Regions from separate parts of the Planococcus notacanthi genome, predicted to be linked through region 2. Evidence: riboswitches for the same ligand, from Rfam matches in the RefSeq annotation. Region 2 holds a riboswitch; the other holds the start of a gene.

Region 1 (8,199 bases), on a different contig from region 2:
CCGATCAGCACGGAAGCAAGCACTGTCAAAGCAACGGCTAATGCGCCGTATAAGGTAAGGCCTGCCGTTGTGACAATCAAAACAGCCAATACAGCAATCCCCAAAGAAACATACAAGCTGTCAAAAATCGTATTGACATTATCCGCTTGGGATTCGTATTTTTCAGCCTGAACTCCAGCTGGCAGATCTTCTGCAAAAGCTTCAATGATTTCAGATACATTTTCATCTACAGAAGGAACATCCTGCTCAGTCTGCAGGAAAACGGTGTAGGAAATGGCCTGTTCCCCTTCAAATGTAACGATATCGGTAGTTTCCTGATCCACTAATTCAATCGCCGCAACATCAGCCAAAGGGACGGCGGCGGCACCCACCTGCAGCTGCTCCAGCTTTTCGATGCCTTCGCTTCGCTGCACAGTCAAGCTGACCTGTTCGTTGCCATTGTCATGTGTACCGAGCGACAGCGGCTGGTTCGCCTGCTGAAGCGATTCGAGTACTTCAAATGGCTGAAGATTGTTGGCAGCCAGTTCTTCGCTGTTCAGTTCAACAAGAACCTGTTGCGTGTCCAGGCCTTTCACTGTGGTTCCAGCAACTCCAGAGACAGCCTCCACTCTTTCCGATAAATCGGATAAAGCATTGTCCATATCAGCCAACTCTTCTTCATCCCCGTAGAACATATACGACACCAACGGGAAAGTCAGGTCCAATTTCTCAACCGATGTCTCCTGAGCGGTATCAGGGAATCCCGCTGTTGCATTGCTCGCCTGCTGCTGAATGCTGTTGATCAGCTCATCGGGATTCTCACCATCCTCCAATTCCAAGGTGATGATAGAAGCGGAATTCGAAGAAACAGACTGCATCGATGTAATGCCATCCACTTTCTGAATTTCACGCTCCAGTGGATTGGTTATCGATGTCTCCACTTCCTCAGGCCCCGCACCCGGCAGAATCGTGGAAACCAGAACCAAGCTAGGCGGTGTTTCCGGAATTTCACGTTGCGGCAAAGTCAGAAACGTATATGCTCCTATAATGGAGAAAATCAAAATCAAAAAAATAAAAAGTTTGCTGCGTTCTAAAATATAGTTCATCAGCCAGGCTCCTCTGCGTTTTGTATAACTATTGTATAACTATGTATTTGAAAAGACCAGTAAAAAGCATAGAAAAACCGGACGAGTTTCCATCCGGTTCTACAAACTTTGTATTTTTTGCTGTTTCATTAAAAAAGCGGCGATCAACAAGACCAGCGGCAGCAAAATACATAAACGGAACCAGATTCCTTCTCCGCCCATAAAAATGAGCAACATGGGTGGAAGCAAGGCAATTCCGCTCCACGCTATGGCTTTCCAAGACTTTTTCCAGAGACCGACAATCACCAGCACAATCGACGCAATGACCAGAGACCACAATACAATCCCAACCAAAAAGAAGCTCACCACAACGCGCCTCCCTATCGTCATCAATCTCTCACTTAATCTATACCCAATTTCTCGAAATAAACATCCATATACAATAAAAAAAGACAGCCATAAAGGCTGTCTGAAAAATTCTACTTATAGATTCTGGAAAAATAACCGGATAACATCAAGTCCACCGATGACATTTCCCGCCGCAGTCCCCAAATTGGTCAGTACAACGACCAGCAGAACCCGCGTGACTTTATTATCCCAAAATCCTTTCAGAGTGAAAACATCTTTGGATAAGGTTTGAAAATCGCCGACATTCGGCCGGCGGACATAAGCTTGAGCTAATCCCGAAAACCAGCCGGCCGCCAGTAGTGGATGGAGTGCGCCAATTGGGCCACCCACAAACGCTGTCAAGATGGCAAATGGGTGTCCAAATGCAGCAGCGGCGCCGATTGCCCCAAGGCATGCCGTCCACAAAATCCAACTGACGGTCTGGTCGATTCCTGCTGCCGGGTTATTCATGAAGGTGATGGCAATCATCGCCACCAGCGCCAACGGAATGGTCCAGCCGATGACTTTTGGCCATTTTGATTTTGGAGGAACTTTCGATAATTCCGCCAAATCGTGTTCATTGTGGACTTCTTTTACAATCCCAGGAATATGGGCAGCACCAAGAACCGCCACAATTTTTTTACCCGGCGCTTCTTTGATCTTCTGCGCCAGATACTGGTCGCGTTCATCGATCAATGGCTCTTTCAGTTTAGGGAAAGACTGGGTGAAATCGTTCATGACTGCATTTAAGGTATCTTGTGACTTCATCTTCTCCAAGTCTTCTTCAGAGATGGTTTCTTTGCTGAAAATGCTGAAGAAAACCGAAGTTAATAGCTGGGCCTTGCCCATGAAGCCGATATTCCCCCAGATGCGTGAAAATGTTACTTGGATATTGCGGTCTGCCAGCACAAGTTCCGCTCCGGCTTCTTTAGCGGAAGCGATCCCCTGGATCATTTCCTGGCCAGGCTTGATGCCGAACTGATCTGCTAGGCGGTTCTGAAACGAGGAAATCGCCAAATTCATCAAGAGCAGACTGGCTTTCTTGTCTTTGATGACTTTGAAGATATCGGTCTCTTTCCACTTGCTGCCTTGCATGACCGATTCATAGCGCTGCGCATCCAATTCGATGCACACCGAATCAGGCTGCTCCGTTTCAATAACTTCTTTCACTTGCTCTGCACTCACTTTCGATACGTGTGCAGTCCCAATCAAAATCAATTCTTTTCCTTCATATTCTATGCGAGTAATATTATCTTGCGTCATGTTGTACTTCCTTTATAGAACTGAATTTCTTTCCATATACAAATGAAAAGACTGTCTATTCTTTATAATGGATTACAATAGCGAAAATATCAATGCCGCACCCTTGGATTTCCACTAAAAGAAGGTCCGGGTCATAAATCAGTGGCATTAAAAGTGTCGCCTTCTTTCAGGTTGCCGGCTTGGAAGCCTTTGTAGAACCAGCGCTTCCGTTGCTCTGAACTCCCATGGGTAAAGCTCTCCGGCACTACATAACCGCGTGAACGCTGCTGAATAGTATCATCCCCCACCGCACTCGCCGCTGTCAGCGCTTCCTCCAAGTCCCCTTCTTCCAAATAGCCCATGCCTTGCGCATGATGCGCCCAGACACCTGACAGATAATCCGCCTGCAACTCCAGGCGAACCTGTAATTTATTGTATTCTTCTTCACTCAATTGATTGCGCAGAGGCTGCACTTCTTCCATAACACCTAGCAAATTCTGGACATGGTGCCCAACTTCATGCGCCACTACATAAGCCATGGCAAAATCACCCGGCGCCTGGAACTGGGTCTGCAATTCATTGTAGAAACTCAAATCAATGTAGAGCTTGTAGTCGCCTGGGCAATAGAACGGTCCGACTGCTGCACCTGCCGTCCCGCAAGCGGATTCAACACTTCCGGTATACAGCACCAATGTCGGTTCCACATATTCCATGCCTTCCTCGGCAAAAACTTCTGTCCAAACTTCTTCGGTATCCGCGAGGACAACTGAAACGAATTCAGCCAATTCCTCTTCTTCCTGTGTTGCTTCATAAGGCTGGTTTGACGTTGTTCCACCTGAGCCTCCCAATTGGTCCAGGATGACACCCGGATCGCCACCTAAAAACGCTACAAGCAGCACAATCAGAATACCGCCGATTCCGCCGCCTGCCACCATTGCACCGCCTTTGCCTCTTCGGTCTTCTACATTTCTACTGGCTTTTCTGCCTTTCCACTCCATAGGACTCCCTCGTTTCAAAATGCTTTTTGTTTACCCATACCCGTTGCAACGCGTGTTCTAATCCACTTCATGCAAACGGTAGATTAAAAAACGTTCCCGGAGATCTTTATCGAAACCAGGCAGCTGAATTTCTTTTGCCAATTCAAAAACGGTACGTGTCTCCAAAAAATCACTGTAATCCTGTGAAGCAAAAAATAAGATCACCTCGATTGTCCTTGGACTTATCTCGGCAGACCGTATGATTTCATTGATAAATGCAATGAATATCTGGACAGAAAATGGATTAAAAAAATAAAATACAGTGTCCCGTGCCGTTATTGGGTAATCCTGTGCAAGGCAGTTATAGAACGTCACCTTCTGCTCAGCGTTTTTATGTTTTTTCACATATTGTCTTTTATTTTCAAGGGCCTTTGCATAAAATACGGGATTCATTTCGATTCCAGCTGTTTCTGATCCGAATACATGATGGGCATAAAAATTCAATCTCCCTTTGCCACAGCCCACATCCACCAGACGGCCACCGGGAGACAGGCTGTAGTTTTCGAACAACCTGTCCAGCAATTTGTAAGGAGTCGGCTCATAACGGTTGTGGTGAAGGGAATCCGTAAAGCCCCGCTGATTTCCACTGGTTGTGATATTCAACCGGCGGTCGTATTCCTGCTCTTTCATCCCAAATCACTCCTTCGGTATAAAATTTTACTCTGATGACCTTGCAATTAATAGTGGAATTTGTTATAGTACAGCTAATTCAATATTTCTTGCTCCAGCTTTTATGGAGTAGGATAGAGGCGCAAAAACCATCAGTACGCAAAACGAGGAGTATGAGCTCCGTTGACGTTTGCCGAAAGGGGGATTTGCCGAAGTGGCGGAAATCTCATGTTTCCGTGCGCTGGGTCTGCATTCAATAAATGCAGGACTGTCATATAGGGAACTATATGGAGGGCTATCTGATGCACAGGAACGATTGGTAAACATTGTTTCTACTGCAGCAACGAGTCCCTCGTTGCTGCTTTTTTGTTTATTCCTGACTAGGCCCCTCACCTCTAAGCTACGACAAAAATTAGAAAAGGGTGTGTTCTTTATGAATTTTGGCCAAGTAATTACAGCAATGGTGACGCCATTCGATCAACATGGAGACATTGATTTTCCGGCAACACAACAATTGATAGAGCATTTGATAGCAAACGGTTCAGACGGCCTGGTCGTCGCAGGGACAACCGGAGAATCTCCGACTTTAACGGCAGAGGAAAAAGTTGAATTGTTCCAGTTTACCGTCCATACAGTAGCCGGACGGATTCCAGTCATTGCAGGAACAGGTTCCAATAATACACGCGCTTCCATCTCCTTGACAAAACAAGCAGAAGAAACGGGCGTTGATGGCATCATGCTGGTCACACCATACTATAACAAACCTTCACAGGAAGGCATGTTCCAGCATTTCCAGGCGATTGCCGCGTCTACAAGCCTGCCGGTCATGCTCTACAATATTCCAGGACGCAGCGTGGTCAATCTATCTCCGGAAACGATCATTCGCCTGTCCAAGATCGACAATATCGTTTCTGTTAAAGAAGCGAGTGGAGACTTGGACGCAGCTGCAGAAATCATCGAAAAAACAGCGGATACATTTTCTGTTTACAGTGGAGACGATAGCTTAACAATTCCAATGCTGTCAATCGGCGGCACCGGCATTGTCTCAGTTTCCGCGCATATCATCGGCAACGATATGCAGGACATGATTACCAGCTTTAAAACAGGAGATGTAAAGACCGCGGCGGCTATCCACCGCAGATTATTGCCGACAATGAAAGCATTGTTCGCTGCGCCAAACCCGTCTCCGGTCAAAGCGGCACTTACGCTGACTGGTGTTCAAGTCGGCGGCGTGCGCTTGCCGATGATTCCATTGACCGAAGAAGAAACCATCACCTTGCGTAAGGCATTGCCTGACGTCCATTCCGAAGCCGTCACTAACTGATACAAGATAAAAAACGCTGAAGCCCAGAGCTTCAGCGTTTTTTCATCAATTGACTTTCATTTGTTCCAAAACCCGCTTCAAGCTGCCGCCGACCTCCAGCACTTTCAAGTCAACTCCGATCTCAGTTAACGTTGTAGCGATTTCGGGACGGATTCCGGTTAAAATCGAGCGGACACCAACCAATTTCAACGACTGGATGATTTTGAAGATTTGTTCAGCTACCATCGCATCCACGCGCACCACTCCTGATAAATCCACAATCAGCACGCTGATTTTCAACTGATTCGCGGCCAACAGTGTTTTCTCCAGAATATAATGGGCGCGGTCAATTTCAATATTCCCCACTAAAGGCAACACTGCGATGTGGTCACTGACCGGCACGACGGGGGCTGAAAGCTCCAGAAATTCCTTCCTGGCTGATTTCAGTTTCCGCTGGTACGATGCTGTATAGGCTTGTGTATATGAGTATGCCGCATGGTCCAACAAGGAATGGAAAAATTCCATGACATCAAAGAGAAGCTGCAGCTCCATCTTTTTGTGGACCGCTTCTGTCTTGATGACGGTTCCGATATGTTTGCGGTAAAGAGACGTTTCCGCCAACGCATCTTCCAGCGATCTTCCGGTTTCAAGAAAGAAGTTTCCCGTCTCTTCTCCCCACTCTTGAATATCTGCATAGACCTTTCGAACGTCGCAGCTATTGCTGATCGACTCTCCGATCAGTTCCACAAAATGGATCCGGGTCTTAGTGACAGTTTCGATAAAGGCTTTGTTCGTTTCAAGCTGTGCTGCCGGAACATTTTTCACCACTTCTTCATAGACCAATTGAGCAATTAATTCCTTATCCTCGCTTACCCGTCCACCCAACAATCGAATATCTTTTTCCATCGGAATCCCCCCAAAGACGAAGACATTTATATATGCCTATTATAGCCTTTGCTCCAAAGAATGTAAGGGTTTTATTTTATTGATTTAGCTGGATGGAAATTGGAGAGCCAAAGCAATTTTTTATTCGTCTCCAACCACACAATTTCTGCCCTTGGCTTTGGCTTTGTAAAGAAATTCGTCCGCCCGTGACAGCAAGCTATCCATTCCTTCTCCAGCCACATAAACCGCAGCACCGATGCTGACAGTGATAGGGACATGCAGCCAGTGGGCTGTTTCCATATGCTTGCATAATGCATTGCCCATGGCCAGGCCGTCCTTCAGTCCAGCGTTTGGCATGACCACCACGAATTCTTCACCGCCGAGCCGAGCCACGATATCAGCGGATCCGGTTTCCGCTTCCAAACGCCAGGCCAGTTCCTGCAAGACCGCGTCGCCCATCTGATGGCCATGTGAATCATTGACCTTCTTGAAATGGTCAATATCTATGACCAACAAGGCCACTTCCCGGCCAGTTTCAGCCTGAAGCAAGAGTTCTTCCAATTGTTCGGTCAGGTAACGGCGATTTTTCAATCCCGTCAACGGATCTGTTGTAGCCAGTTGCTGCAGTTTGAAATTAAGGTCCATCAATTCTTGCTGTTTGCATTCCACTTCATTCATTACTGTTTTCAGCTTTTCGTATGCTTCGGCCGTCTCACGGTTGACCTTTTCAGCATTGCGCTTTGCCAGCAGCAATTCCTTTTCATACTCCCCGCGGACACTCATTTGAATCAATGCACATTCGTAGGAGCCGTCGCGTTCTATCGTATTCATCAAGACAGGCAGGGAACCCGTCTCGCTTTTCAATGTCAAAAACATTTCGTTTACAGTGCCATGCATTTTGATGGAAGGAGTAAAGTAGGTCTGGAAGTAAACCCGTGAAGCGACTGTCAATAAATCATGCATGTGCTTCGGTTGTTGCGCACCTGTCATGAGCTGCAAGGTTTTATTCATTTCCACGATGCGCAATTCATGATCCAATATCAAATATCCACATGGCGCTCGATCAAGCTGCTGTTCCACTGTCTTCTCTCCCTACTCCGCCAAATAGGCCTTGATGTGTTTCACTGTTTCATCAGAATCGCTTAAATGCGGATTATGGCCAACTGCTTCCATCACAATCAGTCGGCTCCCCTGGATGTGGTCGTGGACATACTGCCCGACTTCCGCCGGTGCAATAGCGTCGAACTTGGTCTGAAGAATCAGCGTGGGTACAGCCACTTTATCCAATTGATCGCGAAGATCCGTAGTAAACGTCACTTCAGCAAATTGCCGCGCAATCATCGGATCATTCGAGCATAAAAGATGTTCAAAGTCTTCGGCGAGCTCAGGACGCTGCTCATTCTGCATGACGACCGGCGCCAAGTATTTAGCCCACTCCATATAATTGGTTTCCATCATATCCAATAATTCGTCAATGTCTGCCCGTTCAAACCCGCCATTATAGCCAGGCTCATTCATATAGTAAGGAGAAGGTCCGATCATGACCATTTTCTCCATCAATCCAGGTTGCTCAATTGACGCCAGCATACCGATCATGGCACTGACAGAATGGCCGACAAATAGGAATCCTTCCATCTCAAGTGATGCACAAACCTCCAAAAGATCCTGTTTG
Region 2 (8,199 bases):
GTTTTAAGGAATTCTTCGTCATTACGATCCGGGAATTCCGGTTTGTAGTGAGCTCCGCGGCTTTCGTTACGGTTAAGCGCTCCGATTGTGATCACTCGTGCTAAATGTAGCATATTTCGCAACTGGCGTGTAAACATTGCGCCTTGGTTGCTCCAAAGCTGTGTATCAGTAATATTGATATGGTTGAAACGTTCAAGCAGTTCCTGGAGTTTTTCATCCGTCTTCTGCAAACGATCATTGTAGCGTACTACTGTTACATTGTCCGTCATCCATTCGCCAAGCTCTTTGTGGAGGACATAAGCGTTTTCTGTGCCGTTCAATGCAAGGATTTCTTCCCATTTGCGCTGCTCTTCTGCTTCGTATTTTTCATAAATAGCCGAAGGAAGATCTTCTGCCAACACATCAAGGCCATTTACATATTCAATAGCGTTTGGTCCTGCGACCATACCGCCGTAAATCGCTGAAAGCAATGAGTTCGCACCTAGACGGTTACCGCCGTGTTGAGAATAATCACATTCACCCGCTGCCAAAACGCCAGGGATGCTTGTCATTTGGTGGTCATCGACCCATAATCCACCCATTGAATAATGGACAGCCGGGAAGATTTTCATTGGTACTTTGCGAGGGTCATCACCAGTGAATTTCTCGTAGATCTCAATGATGCCGCCTAGTTTGATATCAAGCTCTTTAGGATCTTTGTGTGAAAGATCCAGGTAGACCATGTTCTCGCCATTAATGCCGAGTTTTTGGTTGACGCAGACATCGAAGATTTCACGTGTTGCAATATCACGTGGAACCAGGTTTCCGTAAGCTGGATATTTTTCTTCAAGGAAATACCAAGGCTTGCCGTCCTTGTATGTCCAAATACGTCCGCCTTCCCCACGAGCTGATTCTGACATTAAGCGCAGTTTATCGTCTCCTGGAATCGCTGTCGGGTGAATTTGGATAAATTCGCCGTTTGCGTAGTATGCACCTTGCTGATAGACGATAGAAGCCGCTGAACCTGTATTGATGACAGAGTTCGTCGATTTCCCGAAAATGATCCCCGGTCCGCCAGTTGCCATGATGATAGCATCTGCACGGAACGATTTGATTTCCATAGTCGTCATATTTTGAGCTGTGATCCCTTTGCCGACGCCTTGCTCGTCAAGAACAAGACCCAGGAATTCCCAGCCTTCGTATTTCGTGATCAGTCCGCTCACTTCGTAGCGGCGAACTTGCTCGTCCAATGCGTATAGCAATTGCTGGCCAGTTGTTGCACCGGCAAATGCTGTTCTGTGGTACATCGTTCCACCAAAGCGGCGGAAGTCCAAAAGGCCTTCCGGCGTACGGTTGAACATAACGCCCATGCGGTCAAACATCCGGATAATTCCAGGTGCTGCATCCGCCATTGCTTTTACGGGACGCTGATTCGCAAGGAAGTCGCCTCCGTATACAGTATCATCAAAGTGAATATCCGGGGAATCCCCTTCACCTTTTGTATTAACCGCTCCGTTGATCCCGCCTTGCGCACATACTGAGTGGGACCGTTTAACGGGAACGATTGAAAATAAATCGACGGAAGAACCTGCTTCTGCAACTTTAATTGCTGCCATTAGGCCAGCTAGGCCGCCACCGACGATCGTAATTTTGCCCTTCGCCATGTTAGTATTCACTCCTCTTTTAGTTCACCAATGATTGAAACATTCTTAAACGAATGCAAACAATGCTCTGATACCAATGATCGATAATACAATAAATACTAGAAGTGTGAAATATGTTGCATTTCGTTGAGATGCTTCGGATTGTGTGATTCCCCATGTAACAAGGAAAGACCAAAGTCCGTTTGATAAATGGAAGACTGCAGCCAAGACACCGACGATGTAGAATGCCAGCATGAACGGGTTGCTTAAAATGTTTTCCATCATGTTGAAATCAGCTGCAGCAGCTGCTCCGATTGCAACTTGGAATCTTGTTTCAAATACGTGCCAAGCGATGAAGACTACAAGGAAGACACCTGTATAGCGCTGTGCAACGAACAGAATGTTGCGCAAATAGCTATAATGGCCAGGATTGTTCTTCGAAGTAAACGCTATGTATAGGCCATAAAACGCATGATACAAGATTGGTAAATAGATGACAAAAATCTCCAGGAAAATGACGAATGGAAGATTAGCCATAAATTCGGATGCTTTATTGAATGACTCCACACCCTGAGTTGCAAAATGGTTGACGATTAAGTGCTGCGTTAAGAATAAACCGATAGGAATGATCCCCAACAATGAGTGCAGCCTGCGCATTAAAAATTCACGATTGTTATCCAAAATTTTACCCCCCTCAAAACATTGATTGGCAGCGTCCAGAGCAAACGAAAAATTGACGAAAGCACCTGAAGCCGCAACACCATCATGATACAAGAATATGACATATTTATTGTACTCCCCCCCTCTGAGAGCGTCAAGGCAACGAATCCCTTTTAAACAGATAGTTATTACATTAAAAAGGGGGACTTCACGCCGCATAAGGGGGAAAACCTATGTGAATGTAACCGTTTTATTAGATTTATGCGAAAAAGCGATTCTCTAATTGAGAATCGCTTTTTCAGCTGTTTCTGCTGTATTCCACTGTTGTCGGGATTATCGCAGCATTGCTATTGAGAATTTGAACATTTTGTGAATATTTTCACGTACACCGTTTTTAATTCAAGATATGTCTTGATGCACCTGAAGTTCTGAAAGTCCATAGGCCTCGTGCAAAGCATTTGCCGATTTCTTCATATCCGTTTCCGGCACTACCACTGAAATTTTGATCTCAGATGTGCTGACCATCTTCACTGGGATGTCTTGACTTCTCAAAATATCAAACATCCGTGCAGCCACCCCTGGATTTGATACCATGCCTGACCCGACAATGGAGACTTTCGATAGGCCGATTTCCACATTCATGGAAAGAAAGCCAATTTCACTTTGAGCTTCAGTCAACACGCGGCGTGTTTCTTCCAAGCTTTCCTGGCTGATGGAAAACGATACCGAAGGAGGAAATTCATCACTGATGCTTTGAACAATAATATCAACGTCGATCTGATTTTCTGCCAACTTGGTAAAAATATTTGCCAGCGATCCGTTAAACGGTTTTTTGTAAATGACAGTTACACGCGCTACCCCAGGTTCGAACGCTACACCTCTGACGATTAAGTTTTTTTCCACAGTGATCACCTCTTGTATGATTGTGCCAGGCTCGTCTGAATAACTTGCTCTGACCGATAATGGTACGCGATTGTTTTTTGCGAATTCAACTGCACGCGGGTGTAGCACACCTGCTCCCAGATTAGCGAGTTCGAGCATTTCGTCATATGAAATCTGTTCCAGCTTCCGTGCACCTGTTACAAAACGTGGATCGGAAGTGTAGACACCGTCGACATCGGTATAGATTTCGCATTTTTCAGCTCCGAGCGCTGCCGCAAGTGCGACTGCGGTCGTATCGGAACCTCCCCGGCCAAGGGTGGTGATGTTACCGATTTTATCTACCCCTTGGAATCCAGCCACTACACATAAATAACCATTGTCAAGCACGCGTTCAAGCCGTTCCGTGTGAATTTGTTCAATCCGGGCATTTCGCGGAACAGACTCTGTTTCAATTCCGGCTTGCCACCCCGTAAACGATAGCGCTTCATGGCCAAGCTTCTTAAAGGCCATAGCCAGTAACGAGATGGTAATCTGCTCGCCTGTAGCCAATAGCATATCCATTTCCCGTTTCGGCGGCTCAGCTGAGATTTCCCCTGCTAACCCAAGCAGCGTATCTGTTGTCTTGCCCATTGCCGAAACCACAATGACTACGCGTTTTCCTTTTTCTTTTTCTCGAATGGCTCTTTCTGCCACTCCAATGATTTTCTCAGGTGTAGCAACAGACGTGCCTCCAAATTTCATGACGATCGTTTCCATTCCATCCACTCCCACATTTAGTATGTGGCCCTCAACATGCCTAGCCAGGAAACAGCATAACTCCCGGGCAAAGACACAAAAAGAGGCAGCTCACCGCAACCGCGGCAAACTACCTCTTTTATCATGTACGAAAAACGTCCATGTGAGATAGCCCTCCAGAGATTGACTCTGACAGCTCTGCACTTCTTAAATGCAGAACCAGCATGCGAAACAGCAGTAAATACGCACACTTCGGCGACCGCCCCTTTCAACATTCTTCACGGATTCTGCAAATCTCCAAATGCTTACTATTGACGTTCGCGCCTCTATCATCACTTTTCCAAGTGATTCAATTATGGTCTTACGATAACATGTTATGAATCGCTTGGCAATGTCTCCTCAGCAAAATGCTGATTGATGGATGTCGCCAAAGCTAACGGGATTCCCGCTTGTTGAATATCTTCTATAGAAGCTTCTTTTATTTTTTTGACGGAACCGAAATGCTTCAGCAATTGCTGTTTGCGTTTCGGGCCAACTCCTTCAAGGCCATCCAAAGCGGACTGGATCGAATTCTTGCCGCGCAGCTGCCGGTGGAACGTGATAACGAAACGGTGGACTTCATCTTGAATGCGCTGCATCAAGTAAAATGCTTCGCTGGTCCGTTTCAACGGAACCACTTCAGGAGGTGAACCATAGAGCAATTGGGACGTTTGGTGCTTGGCGTCTTTTGCCAAACCGGCAATCGGAATCGACAAGCCGAGTTCATCTTCCAGAATTTCACGGGCTGATTCCATTTGTCCCTTGCCGCCATCAATGACAATCAAATCCGGCAAAGGCAATCCATCTTTCAAGACCCGTGAATAGCGCCGGCGGATCACTTCACGCATCGCTGCATAATCATCGGGCTTGGAAGCGTTTCGCGTTTTGTATTTCCGGTAATCTTTTTTAGAAGGCTTGCCGTCAATGAACGTAATCATTGCAGACACCGCATCGGCACCTTGAATATGCGAGTTGTCGAACGCTTCGATGCGCAAAGGCGTTTCAATGTTCATTGCTTCACCTAAATCTACGCATGCACCGACTGTCCGTTCTTCCTGGCGCTCCAATAGCTGAAATTTCTCTTTAATGGCAATCTCGGCATTTTTCTTCGCCAACGCCACCAAATCTTTTTTCTTGCCGCGCTGCGGAACGAGCACCCGGACTCCGAGCCATTCTTTCAGCATATCCGGATCGTCCGCTTCCGGAAGCAGAATTTCATTGGGCTTAACATGGTTCGGTTTTTCGTAAAACTGGCCAAGATAAGTCAAAAATTCTTCTTCCGGGTCCCGGTAAAGCGGGAAAAGCGAAACATCCCGTTCAATCAATTTGCCTTGGCGCACAAAAAAGACCTGCACACACATCCAGCCTTTATCGACCGCATAAGCAAATACATCGCGATTGGTGAAATCATTCATCGCCATTTTCTGTTTTTCCATAACGGTTTCAATCATCGAAATTTGGTCACGGTATTCCTTGGCCCGCTCAAATTCCAGATTTTCTGCCGCTTCAGACATTTTCTCGACCAATTCCTGTTTGACTTCACGAAAACCGCCATTTAGAAATTTGCTGATGCCGTCGATCATTTCCTGATAGGTTTCTTTTTCTACTGGCTTGACGCATGGCGCAAGACATTGCCCCAAATGATAATACAAACAAACCCGGTCCGGCATGGTATGGCATTTCCGCAATGGGTACAGGCGGTCCAGCAACTTTTTCGTCTCTGCCGCGGCATAAGCATTCGGATACGGACCGAAATACTTGCCTTTGTCTTTTTTGACATGTCTGGTCGTGATCAGCTTCGGATGGCGCTCACCGGTAATCTTTAAATACGGATAGCTTTTGTCATCTTTCAGCATGATGTTGTATTTCGGATCGTATTTCTTGATCAAATTCAATTCAAGAATCAGCGCTTCCTTATCGGAAGATGTCACGATGTATTCGAAATCCTCGATTTCATTGACCAAACGCTGGGTTTTTGCATCGTGGCTTCCCGTAAAGTAGGAGCGCACGCGATTTTTAAGAACTTTCGCCTTGCCGACATAAATGACGGTATTCTGGCGGTCCTTCATCAAATAACAGCCTGGTTGATCAGGCAATATTGCTAATTTATGCTGAATCAATTCGTTAGCCATCTTTTATCTCACCCTATTAAAAAACCGGGCACCATCACTGGACCCGGTTAAGAATTATGCGTGTTTTTCAACCAATTCAGCCAATGCTTCTTTTGGTCTGAAACCAACTACTTTATCTACTGTCTCTCCGTCTTTCATCAATAGCAAAGTCGGAATTGACATGATGCCGTAGTTTCCAGCTGTTTCCTGGTTTTGATCCACATCAACTTTTACGATTTTAACTTTATCGCTCATTTCAGCGTCTAACTCTTCCAGCACTGGAGCAATCATTTTACATGGTCCGCACCAAGTTGCCCAAAAATCTACTAAAACGAGTCCTTCTGATACTTCTTGTGAAAAGTTCTGATCTGTACCGTGTACGATTGCCATGAATAATTCCTCCTTATGATTAAAACCAAACTATATACAGAGTATAGCATGCGTTAAAAACAACAGCTATTTATTTGCCTACTCTTCCATTACCCGTCAATTGGGTGCGTTAAACAGAAAATGGCGGCGAGTCTTGTAGACCCGCCGCCATCCAAAATTACATTACTTTCTTGAATTCTTCTGTCAGCATCGGGATGACTTCAAACAAGTCTCCGACAATGCCGTAATCTGCTACTTTGAAAATATTCGCTTCTGGATCTTTGTTGATCGCCACGATCACTTTCGAGTTGGACATACCCGCCATGTGCTGAATCGCTCCGGAAATGCCGGCTGCAATATACAGGTCCGGTGTAACCACTTTCCCTGTCTGTCCGATTTGAAGCGAGTAATCGCAATAATCTGCGTCACATGCGCCACGGGACGCGCCAACAGCGCCGCCTAGAAGATTCGCCAATTCCTGCAATGGCTCAAATCCTTCAGCACTCTTCACGCCACGGCCACCGGCGATGATGACTTTCGCTTCCGAAAGATCGACACCTTCAGAAGATTTGCGGACAACGTTTTTAATGATGGTGCGAAGGTTCGTGATATCTACAGACAATGAACTAACTTCGCCTGTACGCTCCTGGCGTTCAAGTGGTGCAATGTTGTTCGAACGCACTGTGATAAAGTCGATGCCTTCTTTCAGCTTCACTTTTTCAAATGCTTTACCAGAGAAGATCGGGCGGATAAAGACAGCTTCATCGCCTTCGCCTTCAATATCCGTTACGTCCGAAATCAATCCAGCCTGCAACTTGGAAGCGATTTTCGGTGCCAGGTCTTTTCCGACTGCTGTGTGGCCAAAGACAAGGCCTTCCGGATTTTCCTGCTCAACGACTGCCATAAATGCTTGGCCATAGCCGTCAGATGTGTATGACTTCAAGTGCGGGTGTTCTACCGTTACGACACGGTCTGCTCCGTATGCAATCAATTCAGCACCAAAATCAGCAACCGAATCCCCAATCAGAACGCCTACTACTTCTCCGCCGCCAGAAATTTTCTTGGCAGCCGCAATTGCTTCAAATGAGACATTACGCAAAGCGCCTTCACGCGTTTCGCCCAAAACTAATACTTTTTTCGCCATAGTCCGTTTACCCCCTAAGTAGATGTGAAAATTATATGGAACCATTACTTGCTGTCAGTCGAATGGGAAGTAGCCTATTCTTCGGGATGCAATCCACTCTGGCTGTGCGGCTGAAAACATGCCGCTTCGCCAGATCGTCTTACCCCTGTCAGAGCTGAATGGGCACCTTCGCTTTCTTTGTCCAGACTCCGGTACCCAACTTTTTGGGTCATAAGCCAACCCAACTGTGCGGCAAAGAGCGCCACTTCGCTGGTTTGTCTTATGCCCGTCAGAGCTGAACGGGCACCTTCGCTTTTCTTTGTCCAGACCCCGGCACCCAACTCTTTGGGTCATAAGCCAGCCCAGCTGTGCGGCAAAGAGCGCCACTTCGCTGGTCTGTCTTATGCCCGTCAGAGCTGAACGGGCACCTTCGCTTTTCTTTGATTAAATAACTTTTGCTTCGTTGCGCAATAGTCCGACCAATTCTGTCACTTGGTTGGAAATGTCGCCTTCCAGAATACGGCCAGCCGCTTTTTTCGGCGGCAAGTAGATTTCAATCGTTTCAGTTTTAGCTTCTACATCGTCTTCTTCGATATCCAAATCATCCAATTCCAATTCTTCAAGCGGCTTTTTCTTCGCTTTCATGATACCCGGAAGT

Evidence for each region. A riboswitch is a leader RNA that binds a small molecule or an ion and turns the genes downstream of it on or off. The one in region 2 is predicted to bind lysine.
Region 1: linked by a shared signal. The riboswitch ahead of dapA (4-hydroxy-tetrahydrodipicolinate synthase) and the one ahead of QMA01_RS06670 (aspartate kinase) in region 2 are both predicted to bind lysine.

The regions. Positions count from the first base shown of each region.
Region 1 is NZ_JASDCQ010000002.1:377,560-385,758, reverse strand. It holds gene QMA01_RS09425 (efflux RND transporter permease subunit) at 1-1,085, opposite strand, end outside; gene QMA01_RS09420 (hypothetical protein) at 1,185-1,433, opposite strand; gene QMA01_RS09415 (TraB/GumN family protein) at 1,548-2,714, opposite strand; gene ypfJ (KPN_02809 family neutral zinc metallopeptidase) at 2,846-3,691, opposite strand; gene QMA01_RS09405 (SAM-dependent methyltransferase) at 3,749-4,360, opposite strand; lysine riboswitch at 4,467-4,645, shown strand; gene dapA (4-hydroxy-tetrahydrodipicolinate synthase) at 4,773-5,663, shown strand; gene QMA01_RS09395 (STAS domain-containing protein) at 5,709-6,548, opposite strand; gene QMA01_RS09390 (GGDEF domain-containing protein) at 6,669-7,607, opposite strand; gene QMA01_RS09385 (alpha/beta fold hydrolase) at 7,620-8,199, opposite strand, start outside.
Region 2 is NZ_JASDCQ010000001.1:1,357,658-1,365,856, forward strand. It holds gene sdhA (succinate dehydrogenase flavoprotein subunit) at 1-1,643, opposite strand, end outside; gene QMA01_RS06665 (succinate dehydrogenase cytochrome b558 subunit) at 1,689-2,303, opposite strand; gene QMA01_RS06670 (aspartate kinase) at 2,682-3,920, opposite strand; lysine riboswitch at 4,061-4,236, opposite strand; gene uvrC (excinuclease ABC subunit UvrC) at 4,274-6,070, opposite strand; gene trxA (thioredoxin) at 6,125-6,439, opposite strand; gene QMA01_RS06685 (electron transfer flavoprotein subunit alpha/FixB family protein) at 6,597-7,562, opposite strand; gene QMA01_RS06690 (electron transfer flavoprotein subunit beta/FixA family protein) at 7,986-8,199, opposite strand, start outside.